3 regions of the Paenibacillus sp. P13VS genome follow, and region 1 is predicted to be linked to each of the others. Evidence: riboswitches for the same ligand, from Rfam matches in the RefSeq annotation. Region 1 holds a riboswitch; each other region holds the start of a gene.
The links. Region 1 has a riboswitch for thiamine pyrophosphate ahead of GUA98_RS09290 (thiamine phosphate synthase). Riboswitches for the same ligand answer to the same signal wherever they lie in the genome.
Positions count from the first base shown of each region.

Region 2: another riboswitch for thiamine pyrophosphate. It lies ahead of GUA98_RS13150 (ECF transporter S component); the one in region 1 lies ahead of GUA98_RS09290 (thiamine phosphate synthase).
Region 3: another riboswitch for thiamine pyrophosphate. It lies ahead of thiC (phosphomethylpyrimidine synthase ThiC); the one in region 1 lies ahead of GUA98_RS09290 (thiamine phosphate synthase).

Region 1 is NZ_WYEV01000003.1:1,005,069-1,012,309, forward strand. Features, by position in the region: gene GUA98_RS09275 (thiazole synthase) at 1-306, opposite strand, end outside; gene thiS (sulfur carrier protein ThiS) at 310-513, opposite strand; gene thiO (glycine oxidase ThiO) at 510-1,742, opposite strand; gene GUA98_RS09290 (thiamine phosphate synthase) at 1,772-2,398, opposite strand; TPP riboswitch at 2,633-2,742, opposite strand; gene GUA98_RS09295 (ABC-F family ATP-binding cassette domain-containing protein) at 2,852-4,402, opposite strand; gene GUA98_RS09300 (hypothetical protein) at 4,541-5,536, opposite strand; gene GUA98_RS09305 (hypothetical protein) at 5,523-6,074, opposite strand; gene GUA98_RS09310 (hypothetical protein) at 6,071-6,469, opposite strand; gene GUA98_RS09315 (ABC transporter permease) at 6,486-6,971, opposite strand; gene GUA98_RS09320 (hypothetical protein) at 7,036-7,241, opposite strand, start outside.
Region 2 is NZ_WYEV01000004.1:756,591-763,831, reverse strand. Features, by position in the region: gene GUA98_RS13160 (pectate lyase) at 1-572, shown strand, start outside; gene GUA98_RS13155 (copper amine oxidase N-terminal domain-containing protein) at 755-1,705, opposite strand; TPP riboswitch at 1,870-1,980, shown strand; gene GUA98_RS13150 (ECF transporter S component) at 2,189-2,782, shown strand; gene GUA98_RS13145 (ABC transporter ATP-binding protein) at 2,783-4,306, shown strand; gene GUA98_RS13140 (energy-coupling factor transporter transmembrane component T family protein) at 4,281-5,075, shown strand; gene GUA98_RS30155 (PQQ-binding-like beta-propeller repeat protein) at 5,174-7,241, shown strand, end outside.
Region 3 is NZ_WYEV01000015.1:45,256-52,496, reverse strand. Features, by position in the region: gene thiC (phosphomethylpyrimidine synthase ThiC) at 1-1,404, opposite strand, end outside; TPP riboswitch at 1,759-1,872, opposite strand; gene GUA98_RS25950 (IclR family transcriptional regulator) at 1,996-2,739, opposite strand; gene GUA98_RS25945 (alpha/beta hydrolase) at 3,101-4,126, shown strand; gene GUA98_RS25940 (Fe-Mn family superoxide dismutase) at 4,244-5,593, shown strand; gene GUA98_RS25935 (hypothetical protein) at 5,753-5,977, opposite strand; gene GUA98_RS25930 (biotin/lipoate A/B protein ligase family protein) at 6,048-6,911, opposite strand; gene folE (GTP cyclohydrolase I FolE) at 7,090-7,241, opposite strand, start outside.

The DNA.
Region 1 (7,241 bases):
ATCTCCGATCACTTCTACTTTTATCATATCACAAAGTCCTGAGGCACGGGCAAGTTCAGCGATTCGGACGGCCTCTTCTGCAGTGGAAGCACCTGCGGTATTAGGAAGTAACGTGAATCGCTTCAAATCAAGTGTATCAAGGAAGTGGCGTTTATCCCGATCTTCCAAGTTCAGGCGTCGAACAGCAAAAGTCAGCACTTCGGTTCCTGACGCTTCTACCGCTTGACTCTGTATATCCAAATCCTCAAATTTGCCCGTACCCAACAACAATCTGGAAAGAAATGAATGATGTCCTATCTTCAGCATGTTTTAACCGCCTCCCACAAAATGTACGATCTCAATTCGGTCTCCGTCTCTTAAAACAGTCGATGCATGGTGCTCCCTCATCAGAATTTGGCGATTTAACTCAACCACCACAGTTTTCACCTGCAAATTAAAAGATTGCAGCAGCTGATCCACATGATTCAAATCTTCATCAATGTTCATGCTCTGCCCGTTTACGATGATGTTCACTGCATAATCTCCTTTCTGCTCAAACGCTCCGGACTCAATTCATCAATGCCAAGTTCCTCCGAAGAATGGCCAGCAATCAAATCAGCCATCAGACTGCCGGTTATTGCGCTCAGTAAGATGCCATTTCTGTAATGTCCAAATGCGGCATATAGCCCAGGTATGCTTTTATAAGCTCCCAGATAAGGCAAACCGTCAGGAGTCGCTGGTCGAACCCCTGCCCAAGCACGGATAAACTGGGCTTGCTGAATTCCAGGGACCCAGCCAGCTGCGGATGTAAGCAGCTTTTGAATACCTTCAACAGTTACATCCCGATCCGAGTGTCCTGGTAGACTGGTTGCTCCGATCCAAACTTCTCCGTTTGCTTTGGGGACAATGTATACATTATCTGCATAAACCGTCTTGTCAGGTCTGTAATCTGCATCATGTTTCGCATATTGAATTGCTGCAATTTCACCTTTCACTGGAAGAGTGGGCAGGTGAAGACCCACCTGCTTCAATATCTCTCCACCTTGTAATCCAGCTGAGACAACAACATGCTTACACGTTAATCTTCCAATCGACGTTTCCACAGCCTGGATTCCGCTCGAATCGGCAGATAGACTTACATTCTGTACACCTTCGATTACTTTGGCGCCCATTGTTTGAGCTGCGCCCGCATAGGCATGTGCCAAATTGACAGGAAGAAGTTCACTTTCTGAAGCTCTATACAGAGCCCCGAAAGTTTCCTTGCTTATCCACGGGGCTTCACGTTGAAGATTGGAATGATCCCACCACATTTGCTCTGTAAGCAAATCTGTACTTCTTCTGTTATCGCAATACTTTTTCATCTCGTCTTCATTTCGAAATGGTGTAATGAATCCATTCTGCTGCAGGCCAATTTCAATGCCGCTTAGTCGTTGAAGCTGTTCTCTTTGCTGATGCAGTCGTTTTCTACTTTCATATGCTAGCTTTGACATCAGAGTAGTATGAAACGTCTCGCTGTCTGCAGCTAACATGCCCGCTGCGGCAGAAGATGTCTCACCTGCAATACGTGCACGCTCGATTAAAATCACTTCTTTACCTCGTGAAGCTAGCTCATACGCGATGGCACAACCTATAATGCCGCCTCCCACAACAATCGTTTCGGCATGAAGCTTGCCACGAAGTTCTCCACGTAATTGGGCCGTAAAAGCTGCTGCATTTCGGTAAAGTCTGCCACTTCGTCTTCGCCCTCTGGCTTCTCCGCTCATTCATTCACCCCCGCGTTCCGTCTTATTTTCTACCGTTCAATAGCCTGCCTCAAGGCTGCTGCTGCGCGTTGCGGATTATCACTGGTCCAGATAGATGATATTACTGCCGCACCACTTGCTCCGGCTGCACGTACAGCAGATATGTTTGCCGGTCCAATACCGCCAATGGCAATTACGGGAACGGAAACAGCTGAGCATATTTCAGACAGTGCAGATAGCCCTCTCGGCTTGCTCCCAGGTTTACTGCTGGAGGAAAATACATGACCATAAAAGAGGTAATCTGCTCCCCGTTCTTCAGCTACTCTAGCTTCGTGAAGAGAGTGAACAGAAATGCCGAGACGAAGTCGATCGCTTTTGTTCAGGCTGCTGCCTTGGATAGTCGCCAAATTGGACTGGCCCCAATGAACCCTCTGAAATGCTACATGTTTCTCCAACTCATTCAACTCACATAGACCATTGATCACGATCCTATCAGCTGGAATTCCTGCGTACAGTAAACTGTACGCCCATTGGATTTTTTGTTCATTGGTTAAATGTTTCTCCCGGATGTGAATATAGTCAAGCAAGGGCCATAAATTCGTTGCAATCTTTACAAAACGTTTTTCATCCCCTATGCCCGGCGAAACAGCATGCAGCTCAAACGATAATGAATTCACAAGTTTCCTAGAGATATCCGTTTGGTTTCACCTTCCCTGCCGTCACAATATGTAAGCACAAAAAAGCCACTCCCGTAGGGAGTGGCCGCGATAACATGTCAAGTTAGTTAAATGAGCTTTACATGCCAGTTGTCAGGTATACAAGCTATTAAACCATATACGAGACACCTTCATGTTCCACTTCTGAGCATTCACATTCGCTTCAAAATCGAATATTAATTTGCCCATATCATTAACTAAAACGCGCCACTTCCCTACGCTGGTATAATCCAGATCAGGTGCAAAGGGTCCGGAATCGCATTATTCCATCTCAGCCGCAACGAGCGGCCCCCCTAGTGATCGTATGAAGTTGTAGCCTATGTTACCATAGACACCTTTTTTTGTCACCGTTGATTTTTCAAACTCTTGTCGATGAATATTTTGATTCTAGAGCACTTCATTGCTGCGGAACAATTAGTTTTTCTCAGACCAGGCTTCGACGTCCCATGTTTTGGTGACCCAATCCTGATAAAATTCAGGTTCATGCGAAACGAGCAGTACTGTACCTTTAAACTCTTGCAGAGCTCGTTTTAGTTCCGCTTTTGCTGTTACATCCAGGTGGTTTGTTGGTTCATCAAACAGGATCCAATTGCTTTCACGCATCAGAAGCTTGCACAAGCGCACTTTCGCTTGTTCTCCCCCGCTAAGCGCACTCAGCGGACGAGTGATGTGCTCGTTTTTCAAACCGCAGCGTGCCAAATGTCCTCGTACTTCATTCTGTGTCAGATGGGAGAATTCGTTCCACACATCTTCAATCGGTGTAATATTGCCAGCACGGACTTCCTGTTCAAAATAAGCCGTCTCCAGATAATCCCCCAGAAACGTTTTACCGCTAATCGGAGGTATTTTCCCCAAGATGGTTTTAAGCAGCGTCGACTTACCTACACCATTACATCCAACAATGGCTATCTTCTCACCACGTTCGATTGTCATTGTCATTTTAGGCAGCAAAGGGTAGGAATAACCAATCTCAAAATCAATTCCCTCGAATACTGTTTTGCTGCTGGCACGGGCATCTTTGAATTTAAATGTCGGTTTTGCCGCTTCATCCGGGCGATCGATTCGTTCAATCTTGCCCAGCTGCTTCTCGCGGCTTTTGGCACGTCCGGATGTGGAGGCTCTTGCCTTGTTACGCTGAATGAAATCTTCCTGTTTCTTAATATATTCCTGCTGTTTCTCATAAGCATCGATATGTTGAGCTTTTTGCATATCGGCCATTTCGAGAAACTTATTGTAGTTGGCAGCATAACGCGTCAATTTAGCAAATTCCAGATGGTAAATGACGTTAACGACTTCATTCATGAACTCCGTATCATGCGAAATCAGGATGAATGCATAAGGATAATCTTTTAAATATCGTGTTAACCATTCGATGTGCTCTACGTCCAGGTAGTTGGTTGGCTCGTCCAGCAAAAGAGCCGTCGGTTTCTCGAGCAGCAACTTGGCGAGCAATACTTTCGTCCGTTGTCCCCCGCTTAGTGCAGCGACGTCACGATCAAGCCCAATAGCGGATAATCCGAGGCCATTTGCCATTTCTTCCACTTTTACATCAATCAAATAAAAATCGCCCTGCTCAAGCTGCTCCTGGATTTCACCCATTTCTTCCAGCAATTTTTCAAGCTGGTCTGGATCTGCATCAGCCATCTGGTCTGTAATGGCCATCATTTCCTTTTCCAGCTCAAGCAGGGGAAGGAAGGCATCTTTTAAAACGTCACGGATTGTTTTGCCAGGAGTCAGCTTGGTATGCTGGTCCAAATATCCGTACCGGACCTTTGGTGTCCACTCTACTTTCCCGCTGTCTTTCAGCAATTTTCCGGTCAAAATGTTCATTAAAGTGGACTTTCCTACACCATTAGCTCCAACCAGGCCTACACGCTCTCCTGCAAGTAAACGAAAAGATACATTTTTAAATAACGTGCGGTCACCAAAATTGTGACTGACGTTTTCCACTGACAATAAACTCATGAGATGAGGTTGCTCCTATCTATTTAACATTACTTTTTATTCGGTATAGTTGATACCGGTCAAGTTCTGAACTGAAACCCTATTTTAGCACAGGACCTGCCTTTTCTGAAAGCAATGTAGTAGGCGCAGCAGCCTTACTTAGTGAACAACCTTGTTAATGTAGCAATTCCCCTCAAAATACCCCGCCGCCGCGGCCTGCTTCGCATCGGTAAAAACTTCTTCAGCTCGGAAGTTATTCTTACAAGTTGCTGGATAATAATACTTTATGCCGGTAGAAGGTTCTAGCCCTCCAATGACTGCAGTTCTTTTAACCAACCTTCCACCACCGATGGCATAGGTGTTTACCTTCTGGCTCCCTACAGGCAAGCCCTGAATAAAGGCCATGATCCCCGTATCATTAATCGTATTGTACCAATCCTCCTGGGAAATAAGAGGCAGGGTAAACGTATAGGATATCCCGTTTCTTCTTGCAAACTCATTATGCCGATTAATGACTTCGGCGAGATTCTCCTGCACGCTCATGACGATGCGAGTTTGTCTGACCTGCTCAAACGAATCTGAATTTTTAAGCAATGGAATTCCACTAGTCGAAGCAAGTTCTCTTTGAAAACCTTCAATCCATTTACCCTGAACGGCATCATAGGCATATACATAACCGTCAAGTGTAAAATTAATGCTGCTTCCGTCTGAATCTGAATATGTATAGGGCATTTTAGGACTCCATACCTGGTGGTACGAATCATTAGTCTCACCAGTCAACTCCGCTTCCTTTGCTAAGATATAATAACCATCGTAATCCAGTACAACTATGGCCGGTATGTAATCAAACAGTGCTTGAATCGCCTTTGGATCATCATGTATGCCCATATTCAAGGCCATCGTCTGACTGAATGTCTGAAGTGCCAGTTCCTTATCGGCCTTTACGAATTTGGTGGAATCATAACCTGCCTCACTGTTTTGCTTCTCATTCTGGTGCATTACGTTTCCCGCGTCCAATACAGCTGTTTGGAGGGCCGATCTATATCTTTGATTAAGAAGCTGAGCTTCATCCGCATCATGAGTATTCTGAGAAACCAACCAAAAAAAGGGTAGAAATATTAGAACAAACACAATGGACAAATCAGTAATCTTCATTGAGAACCATGCCTCCATAAGTGGTAAACACTGCTGCCGCAGGAGCCGTACCATTCAGCCACTCGCGAATCAGCATGGCTGATGTCCGATTGGTATTTTTGAGTGTAACCGTGAAGAAGTCACCCATGGTCAGAGTGTATCTACGAAGCGGATCATCGGCTGCATACGTGCCCGAGACAGGGAACAATTTTTCTAAGATTTGAGCTGAGTAATATGCATCCTGTACCGTCTCATACGTTCCTGTAAATGTATCTTGATCCATCGGATCCGTGTAGTGAGGAACATATTTTTTGTGCAGATGCTCCATGGTAATCTCGTAAACATTGCCTGTTCGCGCCAGCTGTTCTTCAAATTCGGCATACATCCCAGGAGAGATATAACCTTTCGTTCTGACCGAATCCACAAAACGGGTAACCGTCTGATATGTGACCATTCGCGCTATATCGTCTTGTCGATCTGCTGTTTCCGCAGTCGGATATACATATAGCAGAAGTACTGCCAGCATAACTGCTAGCAGCTTGGATACAGCATTTATCAATTGATACTGGCCTCCCTCCAAAATGCAATTCGAAGCAATTCCCCGCTATCATCTCTCATAAACTCCGGTTTATAGGAAGCGGACAGGTAAACAGGTATAATCGCACTTCGATTGATAAGCGGGTCTATCGTATACGTTTTCCCGTCAACCTGCACTTCGACCGCTGTACCCGTCATTTGTCTAACCGTATGTAACACCTCAGCTCCACTGTAACGAATTGGTTTGCTTATTCTTAATGTTGTATTTATTCTTCCTTCCATGTCTTCATTCGTGTGTACGCTGGAACTCAAAGCACTGGCCAATACGCTAACACTTTGCTGTCCATACAGACAGGCTGTTACAAACAGGACAATGGCGGTACAAAACAACATGAGTTGCTGTGTATTCTGGGACAATGGAAACCAACTCCTGTCAGGATTGCTGGAAGATTAGTCCTCTGACCACATTTGATTTGTCTTTTACGATTACAGCCTTGAACTTTCCACTTGGGTTAACGTATTGATTGTCCTTTTCACTCATCGTCTGATTAATACTGCCCACTTTGTTATCTGGAGCAATGACTGAACCGTAATCGGCATTATTAACATCCTGAGAAATGTTCAACTCATTGCCATACCACTGACCACCCTTGTTTTTTCCTGTAATGACCTGGATACCAAATTGATCCTTGTCCGCATACTTACGCAGTGCGTTAGTAACCTGGGAGCCACTGATCGTTGTCCCGTCATACACCGTAAATGCTGCCTGAGATAATTCTGTCTGAATATCCGCAAAATTGTTTTGCGCTGTTTTGGTCGCCTCCTGAGCAGAAATAAACAGAAGTACCACAATCGTAATAAGAGCAATCGTCAAAAAGATCCCTGCGGCTACCTTTAAAGCACTTGAAGCATTGTTCATGTTAAATCCTCCTATGTTTTGATCAATAAATGTATATCAGCCTGAACGGGTTCAACCTGAACCGCTACAGTTTCTGAATTTGTTCATAATAAATGTTCATTTGCAGGAAGCTCATACCAACAAGCGGGATCACCAGATAGAGAAAAATAAGGGCATACATAGGTGCAAAGCCAATCATTCTGCCCCATGAGGCTTTTACATCGATCATTCTGGTATACTCCTGCTTCCGTTGATCAAAATAAAAAGCCATCATGCTGTCCAGATCATCAA
Region 2 (7,241 bases), on a different contig from region 1:
CGATCATTGTCAAAGCAGGTGAGACTTATGATGGCAAAGGAAAGAGTGTTGCCGCAGACCCAAACACATTGGGTGACGGCAGTCAGGCCGAGAACCAAAAACCAATCTTTCGTCTTGAGGCAGGAGCTACACTGAAAAATGTAGTGATCGAGGCACCGGCAGCCGATGGCGTCCATTGTTACGGCAACTGCAATATTCAGAATGTAACCTGGAATGATGTCGGTGAAGATGCACTCACGCTTAAATCCTCGGGTACGGTTAACATTACGGGTGGTGCAGCATACAAGGCATATGATAAGGTGTTCCAGATGAACGCTTCGGGGACAATTAACATCAAAAACTTCAGAGCTGATGATATCGGCAAACTGGTAAGACAAAATGGGGGAACCTCTTACGCGGTTACCATGAACGTGGACAGCTCCAACATTTCCAATGTGAAGGATTCCATTCTGCGCACAGACAGCAGCTCTACGGTCGGCAAAATAACGAATACCCGTTATTCCAAAGTGCCTACCCTGTTCAAGGGATTCGCATCGGGTAAAACAAGTCAATCGGGGAATACGCAATATTGAGGATCGTATGTCAACCGGAAGATAAAGAGGATACAGTTGGCTCATGTTCAGAATTCCTCTTTATAATAAACGCAAAAAGGCACCCTCAAGGATGCCTTTTTGCGTTTACTATAAAACGAGATAAAAGAGATTTTGAAAAATGCTGCATTCTCTGCTATCTCTTTGCTATCTCTCAGTAGTACTTAGTTTTCTTCTGGAACGGCAACGATGATTTTGTCTTTCTGCGGGGCAGAGGAACCTGAATCAATGGAACCAGACTTGTTCATGACCTCATAGGAAGTCTCTTCCAGCATCTGAGAGTATTTAAACGATACAAGAGTTTGGCCTGCTACCGATGGGCGCTTCCCAGCTTCTGCTACAGCTTTGGTTTTGATGAAGAACAGATCTCCGATTGTTCCGGCTGCACTGCCCACGTTGGCCTGCCATTTCAGCAGGGCAGTTCCATTTTTGATTTCGTAGTAACTGATGAGATCATTATTTTCGTTGATGAAAAAGCGGTCCTTCTGTCCTTTTTCAAAAATGTAAGTCATCGATGAGTCGACAGGACCCAGTGGATTACGGATGTCCAGGCGTGCCTGTTTTAAATCCGAAAAACGCGGAAGACGAAGCGCAGCCTCACGTGCAATGGTCAGGTCAGCACTTTTGTATTCCTCAATAATCGATGCATCTGGCGTATAGATATAAGCTTCCTTGGCAGCCTGACTCCATCGAACTTCTGCACCGAAGGTTTCACCGATTGCACGAAGCGGCAGCATGGCTTTGCCATTTACCAGAATCGGAGCAGAGGACATCGCCGCATCCTTTCCGTTTTTCTTAATGATTTTACTGTTAGGGGTAAGTATATACTTGTCGCTTCCTGTACTAATGCTGATTTGTTTCGTTTTGTTGTTGTACCCGAAAGTATAGTCACCCAGAAATTTCAGTTCCGTAAGCGCCACATACGTAACTCCCTGGCGAATAACCACATCATATTCGGCAGGAACATTGTTAATATAGGCTGTAGGCTGGTGTATCGCTGCCGCTTCCACTACATGGGATGACATCAGTGCAGGTGCCGTTCCTGCGGTAACGATCGAAGCGGCAAGGATCCATTTCCACTTTTTTTGCTGCCAGGTTGTATTGGTTGTATTCATATCATCAATCCCCTTTCACGTCTATAGACGGCTAATATCTCCTAAATGTTTCATATTAATGGAATTGGCACCCTTTCTTTAAACGGAATTCACCAGAGTGAAACCTTGTTCGACCTATATGTTATTGCCACAAATACCCATGTAGTGTACATTAGTAGCAATGAAATAAAGTGAACCGGGAGCTCAATGAAGTTGGGCTGAGATTGGGGCCTTATGCCGCTGACCGTATATCTGATCTGGGTAATGCCAGCGTAGAGAACATGAATTCATGATAGGTAACTTGGGGAATGAAAATGGAACGGTTGATCTCGGAATGCGAGCGGAAGCAGGCTTCCCTCGTGAAATGAACCGGATTTCATTTTATTCTGAGTTACTCCAATCATGATATTTACCACTATACGCGCAAGCTTTCCCGGAACCGGGGAGGCTTTTTTTATTTTCATTTCATAACCTTATGGGGAGCAGAGAAAGGAAGAAGAGAACATGTCAACAACAGTGCGCAGCAACAAATTGAGGTTAACCGATATTTTGGTGACAATCGTGATCGCGGTTGTATTCGGGGTCATCTACAAAATATGGGGACCGACGTATGATCTGATGAAGCCTTTCGGCGTGCATGCGGAACAGATGATCTATGGCATGTGGTTTATGGCGGGCACGTTCGCCTATGTCATCATTCGCAAGCCGGGGGTGGCCATTCTGGCTGAAGTAGCAGCCTCAACCGTCAGTGCTTTTCTCGGGAGTGAATGGGGGATGTCCACCTTGGTATACGGTCTGTTACAGGGGCTGGGCGCAGAGATCTTCTTCGCCGCATTTCTGTACCGCAAAACGAATCTGTTCGTCACCTGTCTCGCAGCCATTGGGGCAGCAGCAGCTTCGCTTTTGCTCGATTACCAGTATGGTTATATTGACTCGTTATCGACGTGGAATTACACATTGTTTATCGGTTTCCGCTTCATTGGAAGCATTCTGATTGCAGGTGTGTTTGCGTATTATCTTGCGAAAGCACTTGAACTCACGGGCGTGACCCGGTCATTGAGACCGGTCTCCAAGCAGGATTATGAGGCACTGGACTAAATGAACGGAGAAGGGAATATGCAGGCGGTAGGCGTTACCAATCTAAGGTGCAAGTTCCCGGGAGAGCAGGACCTGGTATTTCAGGGCTTGTCTCTCTCCGTGCGTAAAGGGGAAAAAGTGCTGCTGCTCGGTCCAAGTGGTTCAGGCAAGTCCACGCTGCTGCAAATATTGAGCGGTCTTATTCCGCGTTCCGTGGAGATCCCGATGAAATGTGATGAGATTCAGGTGCCGATTCAGCCAGGCATTGTATTCCAGGACCCGGATACCCAATTTTGCATGTCCTATACAGATGAAGAGATTGCGTTTGTGCTTGAAAATCGGAATATCCCAAGGGACCGGATGCCTGAGATGATTCAACATTATATGGAGCTCGTTGGCCTTTCTTTTGAACATAATCGTGCATGGATTCAATCGATGTCCCAGGGGATGAAGCAGCGCCTTGCGATTGCCTCTATTCTTGCCATGGAGCCGGATGTCCTGTTTCTGGATGAACCAACTGCACTGCTCGATGATGAGGGAACCACGCAGGTATGGGATACGGTGAAGCAGGTCGCACAAGATAAGACACTCATTATCGTGGAACACAAAATCAATGAGGTGGTGGATGTGGTTGACCGAATCATCGTGCTATCACCCGAAGGAAAGATTGTGGCTGACGGCCAGGCAGATCAGGTCTTTGCGAACGAGAGGGATATGCTCAAAGAGTATGGCATCTGGTATCCGGGAGTATGGGAGGAACGTGGAGCTCGGAAGGTTGAAGCGAAGCGACAGGTTTCTCAAGATGCCTTTAAGCATGTGGAGTCCGGATCCGGCAATTGCGCAAAAGTCGAAGAAGATGATTCCAGGGAATCATGTGCACACCATCCGGCACTCGAATTGAGGCAATTCACAGGGCTGCGGGGGAAGAATCCGGTTGTACAGATCGATCATGCTGACGTATTTCACGGGGATTGGGTAGGAATCGTTGGAGCTAATGGCGCTGGAAAAAGTTCATTATTGCTTTCCCTGATGAATATCCTGAAGACGACGGGGCATTATCGTGTTGAAGGACAACGGCCCGGCAGGACCAGAGAGCTGGCTGACCGCATTGCATTCGTGTTTCAGAATCCGGAATTTCAATTCGTTACGAATTCGGTTCTGGATGAGGTGGAATTTTCCTTGCTCGGCGGAGAACTTACTGCGGAAGAGCGACGGGCCAGAAGCATTGAAATGCTGGAGCAATTTGGACTCAGGGAGCTGTCTGGGAGGCACCCGTATCAATTGTCGATGGGACAGAAACGCCGTCTCAGTGTAGCTTCTGCTATGGTTCGCAGACAGCGGATATTACTGCTGGATGAGCCCACATTCGGACAGGATGCACGTAATACGTTTGCCATGCTGGGACAACTGGAGCGCCTGCGTCGCGCGGGGACGGCTGTTGTCATGGTGACACATGATCAGGAGATCGTGAACCGATATTGTACCAAAGTGTGGACTGTAGAAGAGGGGAGGGTTACGCATGCAGCTGTCGTTTCCTCATCTTGAAACCTGGCTGCACGCCGTGAATCCGGGCCTAAAAGTTATTTTCCTGACCCTGATGTTTATCCTGGTTATTCTTGTTCACAATCTGAACGTCATGATCAATGTAGCGGTTGTCATGCTTCTGTTGTTATGCTGGACGGGTCATCCTTGGCATCGGCTGCTGCTCTATGCTTCGCCTTTTATATTGATCTTTATCTCCACATCCACAGGCATGATGATGTTTGGTAAAGGCGAGACGATGTGGTACAAATATGGACTGATACATATCACGGAAGAGAGCTTCTATCGCGGGCTGCACCTGGGGTTCCGTTCCCTGAGCATGGCGGCTGCGGGATTGTTGTTTGGCCTGACCACACGTCCGGTTCGTCTATTCTACTCGCTGATGCAGCAGTGGCGTCTGCCGCCCAAGTATGCCTATAGCTTTTTGGCCGCCATGCGCATGATTCCCATTCTGCTGGACGAATTCCAGACGCTGCGTTATGCCATTCGCATCCGCGGTACGCAGCAGCGTGTCTCATACTGGAACGTCTATGGAACCTTGAAGCGGTATGCGATTCCCCTGCTGGCGCAGAGCATCCGGCGTGCAGAGCGCATGGCCATCGCCATGGAGGCCAAAGGATTCGCGGACGGCGCGAGCCGGACGTATTACATCCAGACCGGGTATTCCCGGGCGGATCTGTATTTTGTGTTGTATTTTATAGCAACCCTTACTATGGCTTACACGCTAGGTTGGCAATTCCCTTATTACCCGGCGATGCTGGATGTCAGATGAAGAGAAGGGACAGACATTTTATTTTGGCAGTACAGTAACTTTTTCTTGTTCAAAACGTCTTTAATGGAAATAACTTCAAATGGATGGAGTGAACCAACGTGAAGACAGGCGGGAACCGGCGAAAAAAGGGTTACAGGTGGATCACCATTACCGGAGCAGCTGCTGTGATCGTTACAGGATACATGCTGCTGGATCTGAATGTGGCTGCCCGTGAAGGCCAAGCCCCAGAATCAGTTACACAAGCCCTATCGGCAGCCATAACCTATAAAGCTGGAGAAACTGTCACATTGGGAAAAGGCCTTCCTATGTATAACCAAACGGTTGATCACAAGGTTCCCATTGATCTGATGAGAATATCTACATATACCTCCGGCGGGGAGAAGATGAAAGTACAGGTTGTTCGCGGAGAATGGATTAGGTTGAATCATAGCGAGTTCGGAAGTTTCTGGGTACCGGGATGGTACGCATCCAAGGAAAGCCAGACGATGAAAAGGTCCACTCCGCAGAACTTTACACTCCGGGAGGGAAGTAAACTGTATCTCTATCCTGGAAGCCAGACAAGCTGGCCTTCTGCCCGTTCTCTAACAGATCATGCGCTAATTGTTGCAGCGACGAAGGATTGGTATGGTGTCTCCGTACCTCCGCGGACCTGGAACAAAGAGTCGAACGTATACCGTCCAGCCATAATGTGGGTTAAGGCGAAGGACGTACAGCAGCGCGTGAACGTAACGGACGGCTGGTTCGGGAAACAGGCCTCCATGTCTACAGCGGATGTGCGTCATCTGACGGATATTTTATTAGATAAAAGCACGACCTCAAAACAAGCTGCCCAGTGGCTCGGCGAGCCGGATTGGAAAGAGCATTCCCAGAATCTGAATGAAACCCATGTTTCCATGAGCATTGGACAGACCTGGCGATATGAGCGGGAAGACGCACAGTTTCTGATCACGTTTAGCAAGACGGGAAAGCTGGTGCAGACACGCTGGAACATCCCGGTGGATGATCGTAATAATGTGGTCCCTTCGGATTGGCATTTTAGTCGTTCGGACGACTATCAGTTCACAACCAAAATTCTTGGTCAAACACTCCCAACAACGTTACCGTGGAAATCCACATGGACCAATCAGGGCAAGCTGAATTATCCCTTTCTGCAAGCAGCAACAGCGGATGTGCTTCTGATGAAAGGAGACGACGGTGGATTTAGCGGCATGCATTATGATAAATCCGTGTACGCCCTTGATCGACATACCGGGGAAAATGTGTGGGAAATCCATGCAGGCTTCGGTGCACTCCAAGCGCAATTGGATGCGAAGCGCGAGGGCGTGACGATTTTTACGTCCTATGCTCCGGGAGATAAGGAGTACAAGGATCGCATACGTCACATTAAACTATCGGATGGGAAAGTGCAGTGGGAGTACAAAACCGGCTCCAAACTTTCACTTCGTGGGATTACAGCTGCGGAGAATGTTGTGGTGGTGGATAGCCCGGTTGCGGAAGGCTCCAGTCAGGGACGGATCACTGTGCTGAACAGTTCTAATGGCAAAACCCTCTGGACTAAGAAGTTAAGTGCGGGATATCAATTGTTCAACCAGACAGCAGCTGAACCGTATGTGATGTATTGGGAGAAAAATCAACTGGTTGCAGCTGACCCGCTATCAGGTCGTACGGTATGGAGTATCAAAACCGGTAAGCCTACTGTGGATCATATCGAGAATGATCCGTACTTCGACGGAATCACCCGTCTTGATCCATTTGCAGAGGCAAAGCCTGAACGCTGGATGCTGCTCGGGGATCAGTGGGTGTTGGTCGATCTGAATTCAGGCAAGAAACTTGCTCACTTTCAAGCCCGGAACGGACAGCGCTTCGAAGTGCTGAATGATGGCATGCTGTTGATCCGCGAGAATAAGCAAGGTGAGCATTACGGCGATTATTCTGATTTTACAACGACGCTGTATGATGCCAAGAACGATAAAAAACGATGGACGTTAAACGACAAGGTTGAGCGAGGGCTTGTGGCAGACGATCAACTATATGTAATCAAGAACGGATATCCGGCCGCACTGGATTATCAAACGGGAAAAACACGCTGGGACGCACAATATACCATCTCTTCCTTGAGATACCCTACCAACCAGGGAAGTTACCTGGTTATCGATGACCAACTCC
Region 3 (7,241 bases), on a different contig from region 1:
ACAGAGCATCGACGTTCCGAACCAGCCGATCATCGCCGCTCCAATGGCTGAGGTAATATGGTCATAGCCTGGTGCAATATCGGTTGTCAGGGGACCGAGTGTATAGAATGGTGCTTCCTTGCAGATCTCCATCTGAAGGTCGACATTCTCCTTAATCTTGTGCATCGGCACATGTCCTGGCCCCTCAATCATCACCTGCACATCATGCTTCCACGCAATCTGTGTCAGTTCACCGAGCGTAGCAAGTTCAGCCATCTGAGCTTCATCATTGGCATCATAGATGCTGCCCGGGCGAAGTCCATCTCCGAGAGAGAAGGCCACATCATACCTTTTCATGATTTCACAGATTTCTTCAAAATGCGTGTACAAAAAATTCTCCTGGTGATGTGCAAGGCACCATGCTGCCATAATGGACCCACCCCGAGACACAATGCCCGTCATCCGTTTGGCTGTCATCGGTATGTAACGCAGCAGCACGCCTGCATGGATTGTAAAGTAATCCACACCCTGCTCGGCCTGCTCAATGAGCGTATCCCGGTACAACTCCCAGGTGAGTGCCTCGGCTTCGCCATTCACCTTCTCCAGCGCCTGATACAGCGGCACCGTCCCGATCGGCACCGGGGAATTGCGGATGATCCATTCCCGGGTGGTATGGATATCCTTGCCCGTAGAAAGATCCATTACCGTATCGGACCCCCAGCGTACCGCCCAAGTCATTTTCTCCACTTCCTCTTCAATCGAAGAGGATACGGCAGAGTTACCGATATTGGCGTTGATCTTCACGTGGAAATGACGTCCGATCAGCATCGGTTCGCTCTCGGGATGATTAATATTCGATGGCAGAATAGCCCTGCCGCTCGCCAGCTCCTGCCGGACGAACTCCGGCTCCACGCCCTCACGGATAGCTGCAAACTCCATCTCAGGCGTAATGATGCCCTGCCTCGCATAATGCATCTGGGTGACACAGCGTCCGGATTGTGCACGCAGCGGTTTGCCGCGGAGGCCTGGATATTCTTCAGCTCCGGTTCTCTTCCCTCCAGGCTTTAGCCCGTTATCCTCCGGTTTGACGGTACGTCCCTGGTATGCCTCTACATCGTTTCGTTCCGTAATCCATCGTGCACGCAAAGCTGGCAGGCCTGCCCGAATATCAGCGTGAAATCCGGGATCCGTCATAGGGCCGCTCGTATCGTACACGCGCAGCGGCTCGTTATGCTCCACCCCTTGGGGGGTATTCGTGTCATGAAGGGCAATTTCACGCTCGGGTACGGCAATGTCCGGACGTGAGCCCTGAATGTAAACTTTGCGGCTGCCGGGAAACGGTTGGACCCGTCCAGCCGCCACTGTTCCTTTTTCCAACCCCTGCCCTGCATGTTCCTGTGCTGTTGTTCTGTTGTTTATGCTCATCGCTACCTCTTCCTCCTCGTTGGTCGTCCCATGGATGGGCCAGTTTGATTGCTCGTGCACCCGTTCCATATCATCCACGCATAGGCAAGAAAAGAACGGCCAACTTCCGAAGAAAGAACATTACAGCGGCATAGCGCAGACAGAATCTGGCGCAGGCATAAGTGGGTTATACCCAACTCCAGCTCTCCCGCAAAAGAAGACAACTCCCCTCTGCTGCGGATGATCGCTTGACGCTGTATATAAAAAAGCCGGTTCCCGAGGGAACCGGCTTATGTCCATCACCCATAACAAGCCTGATGCCAAGCTCCCACAAGTGGAGACATGCCAAAGGCTAAATTATGCAGGTGTTCGTGGTTATATCGCCGATTACTTCCCTACGCTGGTATGATCCAGATCAGGTGCAAAGGGTCCGGGATCTCATGCGATCCCGTCTCAGTCCGGACAATTCGGACTCCCCCAGTAACGTTTAACAGTTGCGGTATGTGTACCGCAGTTCCATATTCAATTCATTCCAGCCCCGCTGAGCTGTCCATTACAGACTAGCGCAAGCCAGTCGGAAATACAACCCTTTATCTTCCATTGCATGCTGGATCAGGACAACATGAGGCCCATCTGCGCGGCTGCTTCCTTCAGTACAGGTGCATATTCGTGCAAAGTTTCCTGGGACAGGCGGCTAACGGGACCCGATACGGATAGCGCAGCAGCAATATTCCCCTTACGATCCATAATGGGAACGGATACTGCAGCCGCTCCAGGCTCACGTTCTTCGTAGCTGGTCGCATATCCATTCTCCCGAATATCGCCCATCTGGGCCAGATAAACTTCCGGATCGATAAATACGGGCCATTCGGGGCCATTCATCAGTTCCTCTCGGTCTTCTTCCGTCGCAAATGCCATGAGTACCTTGCTGGAAGCCCCTACCGATAGAGGAAGACGGACACCAACCGGAGCCACCCGCCGGATGGCCTGATCACTCTGAACAGCCTGAATACGGATACGCTCACTGCCATCCCGCAGGTACAGACTGACTGTTTCTCCCAAACGATCTCTGAGCCGCTCCATCGCAGGAAGCAGCAAAATGGCAGGGTCATCACTGCGGGACATATGAGCAGACAGCTCCCAGATTCGAATACCGAGCCTGTATTTCTCAGTGGCCGCATCGCGAATGACGAAGCCCTTCTCCTCCAGCGTTGCCATCAGACGGTGAACCGTACTTTTGTGCAAACCAATCTGGCTCGCAATTTCCGTGAGTCCAAGATCGCTCCGTGTGGTAAAACATAATAATATATCCAGCGCCCGTTCCACAGCCCGGACGGTTAATTTGCGGTCTTCCATGGCATAATGCCCTCCTCATGTTTCATCACATGAAACTTGGTTACATAAATTATATGAGAAACGATCTCATCTGTAAACCAAAATGAGCCAAATCATGACGTTAAGAAGTGTAAATATTTTCTTTTTATAAGACTAAATCCCCTGCAATTTGCACCATCAGGAAATGTTAACCATATATCTTTTGGACTATATAACAATTGCGTAACAAATGCCTCCAATCAATTGACTTTGACTATATGGAAACATACGATAAAGATATATAAGCAAGACTTTGCTGCACATGTCAGTAAGGACACCAAGATATATTATCTGATCTGAACTCGTTGTTATCTTCAATTGATCTTAATAAGGAGGGGCAATCATGTTTCCGACATCCCAGAGCGAAGCCCCGCTGCAAACGAAAGTGTCCGATCTGCCTTCTTCGTTATCACCGAGGCTGATCCGGTTCAAACATATTATCGTAGCGTTGCTGCTCTCCGTTGTATTTTTTCTGCTCTTTTGTTTCATTGCCTTACACGGTTATATTGCCTGGGTATTATCCAACCCGACCGTAGCTCCCGTGTTCTCCAATCCAATGCAGGCCAAGAACATGAAGTATGAGGATATCACGTTCCCGGCAGCAGATGGCAGCCGTACGATGCAGGGCTGGTATATCCCCGCAGACACGGATGTCAACAAAACCATTATCTTCAGTCATGGATATGGGGCCAATCGGGAGGAAACCTGGGTTCCCATGTATGACCTGGCACACTATGCCCACCAGCTCGGGTTCAACGTAGTGATGTTTGACTATGGTTTCGCCTCACAGGTGAACAAGGCAGTCGCTACAGGAGGCAAAGCCGAGTCCCAGCAATTGCTTGGTGCCATTCAGTTCGCCAAGCAGCGCGGTGCTCAGGAGCTAGTTGTCTGGGGATTCTCGATGGGCGCAGGCACAGCATTACAGACGGGACTGCTAACCGAGAACGTGGATGCCATGATTCTCGACAGCACCTTCCTGCTGGAGCCGGATACACTGTATCACAACATTCATAACCAGATTGATCTGCCGCGACAACCAACTTTGCAGATCATGAATCTGTTATTCCCGGTTCTGAATGGCACCGGATTACAGCAGATTCCGTATCAGGAAGTGAAAAAGAAAGACTATCCGTTCCCGATCTTCTTCATTCACGGGACGGAGGATGAGAAGGCACCCTATCCAATCGCCGAGCTTCTTGCCGCTAACCAGACGAACACCTACTCAGAGGAATGGATCGTGCAGGACGCGCATCATGAGCTGATCTTCCGGGAACATCCGAAGGAGTATCTCCGCCGTGTCTCTACGTTCCTGAGTCATGTGACGAAGACAAGCAGCGACGATGTGGAAAATACCAATACCGGTGAATAGAATCTTCCGGTGATCAGAGCCCCTCTGGGGCTTTTTTTTATGCACACATAGGACAACACGGCAGGAGAATATACTTTTGGGACGATTATAAATGGTGAATCACAGCGTATCCCTTGAATGGCTGATATGACAATTGAATTGAATGGAGGTTTGCCGCATATGAATTGGTCTGGCTATGGACCCTTGCTGCCTCTGCGCATCCTGGAAGAGATCAGATTCTGGAAGGAGCAGGAGAAAGAGCATACGCTTGTTATTCGGGCACTGGTTCCCGATCTGGAGCCCACTTATGTGAAGTTGCTTGAAGAATGGGCAGTGACATTCGAAAATACCGAGAAGGCAGCCAACCAGCTGTTGAAACAGCTGTTACCCGGTACCCATCCGCCTGCCCCTTACATCATCGGAAGCGTAGAGCAGCTTATCGCCTCTGCACGTTCACAATCGCGGGAGTTCATCAGGCAGCTGTACGTCCTGCTCGAGCAAAGTGCTGCTGTGCAAGCTGTCCCGCTCGCCAAGGCAGTCATTCTGCACTTTATTCGCGAATCGGAATATTTCCTCGGCGTACTCGATACCTTGACTCAACCTGGAATCATGCGGGATTCGGTAAGTGATGCACCCTTTTCTTTGGATAAGTATGTTCAATTGTCGGGAAGCAGCGAGCGTGAAGCGGCGGAGGAGCCGTCATCCGTTGCTGGGAAAACTAACGCTACGTCAACTCCACCAGCTCCCGCACCTTCATCATCTTCTTCACAGGTGCAGTCTTCAGAGGTCTCCGGTCTATCGCCTTCTTCCGGTACGACAGAGAGCATCACCTTACCTTCTACACCTCCTGTGAAGGAGAGACCTGTTCCGATTGGAGGACACACACTGCCTCCTCTGCCCTATGCCTATAACGCTCTCGAACCACATATTGACGAGATGACGATGCGCATCCATCACGATAAGCACCATCAATCCTATGTGGATGGACTCAATACTGCCGAGAAGAAACTGGCCGAGTCACGTAAAAAAAATAATTTCGAACTCGTCAAACATTGGGAACGAGAACTTGCCTTCAATGGTGCAGGCCATTACCTGCATACGATCTTCTGGACGATCATGAATCCCAGAGGCGGCGGCAAACCTTCCGGATTGCTTGCTGAACAGATCAAACGGGATTTTGGCAGTTATGAGGCATTCAAAAATCAATTCACTGAAGCGGCCAACAAAGTGGAAGGCAGCGGCTGGGCTCTCCTTGTCTGGAGTCCACGGGCGCACCGTTTGGAGATTTTACAGGCGGAGAAGCACCAGAACCTGTCCCAGTCCGACATCGTACCCCTCCTGCCGCTGGATGTATGGGAGCATGCCTACTATCTGAAACATCAGAATGAGCGCAAGAAATATATTGAGGACTGGTGGAATGTCGTCTATTGGCCTGCGGTGGCTGAACGTTACGAAACGGCACGCAAGCTGTTATGGCCACCCTACTAGAACTGAAAAGGTAGAACCGAAAAGGGAACAAGAAAAAAGAGATATCTCCAGCCGATAGACTGCCAGATATCTCTTCTTCATTGGCAATAAAAAAAGCAAGCCTCTTGGTTCAAGAAGACTTGCTTGTATTTGGATATGTCTCTTCTGCGTCATGCCAGACTAGGAAGCACAGCCCTCGCACGCAACATAGTTGTCCCCAACCTGTTTGCTGATGGCAATCAGGTCACCCAGCTTGATATCTTCCTCACCCGTGAACTCCAGGTCGGCAATACGTGCAACGATCAAAGCCGCGGCTTCTTCCTTGCTTGTTGCCATTTGGCTGAACTCAGACTTCTCGCCTGAAGAAACAACCTCATATTCAAATGTATATCTCAAAGTTTCCATCTTGGCACTCTCCTTCCGAAATCACATCATATCATCTCTATTAACCAATTCCAAGTGTTCGCGAACGATACTAATCGTAGCGCAGTTTCATCTGCTCTGCCGTCTGCATGACTGCCTCCCGATTAACGGACAATACGCGGTCAGTTTCAGCCAAAGGGTATCGATTACGAAGCGTACGGACCAGGGAAGCGGTGTAAGCTGCTGCAGAAGGCACTCCTGCCAGCTCTTGAAGACTCGCCATTGTGCCGGGACGAACATCGGGATACCCTTCCTGCAGGCCGTCTGCTGCATGCTGGTAGAACCTGCGCACCTCTGCCGCCAGCTTGTCTCCATGTCCTTCCACGATAATAAAAGCCGTAATAATATAAGCCTTCGCCTGTCTGCGCTGGGCAATACCGCAAAATTTCAATCCACCGACACTAACATCATAATCACCGGGGCAGAAGGCACCCTCGATCTCTCCGGTTTGCGCCTGATTCGACCATGGCGTTAAAGACTCGGCAATAAGAGCAGCCATCTCGCGGAAGTCATCGTGAATATTAATAGCACGGGCCGGGTTAGGCAAAATCAGTGAAATGTTAACCACGCCCGGATGAAGAGGCACAGCCGCACCTCCCGAGGGACGAACACAGACAGCGGTTCCCTGCGTTCTTATGCCTTCCATTGCCTCTACAGCCTTGGGGAGGCGGCGATCCCGCAGACCTGCAACAAATGCGTCAGGATGACGCCAAATATGGGCGACGGGCAGATGCCCTTCGCCTACACGGCGGCACATCACCTCTTCCCATGCAAATGCCTCGAGCACACTGCTTCCATACCGAAGCAGTGGTGTTTCCCAGATCTGTATACGGTGCAGCCTGGATGACGAGCTGGACAGAACCGGTTGCTCTGCCCCAGGCTGTCCGGTTGTGTCTGAATTCAAAGGTACACTCATATTTGCTAACCTCCGACTAAACGAATCTGAATCAGGATAGGACAAGGAAAGGGTCTTAACATCGCTGATGTACACAAATGCTCATATAAATAAATAAGCCGGTTCCCAGGGAACTCGGCTTATTAGATGAACCGTTTAAATGATTGGACACGGCTTCGAAGCCTGTCCGGTTCGGAACTTAGTCCTTAACCAGAGACAGAAACTCGGCACGCTGCGCCGTATTGTCCCGGAAGGAACCACGGACAGCGGATGTTACCGTCTTGCTGCCAGGCTTCTTCACGCCGCGGGAGCACATGCACAAGTGCTCACCTTCCACAACGACCATGACAC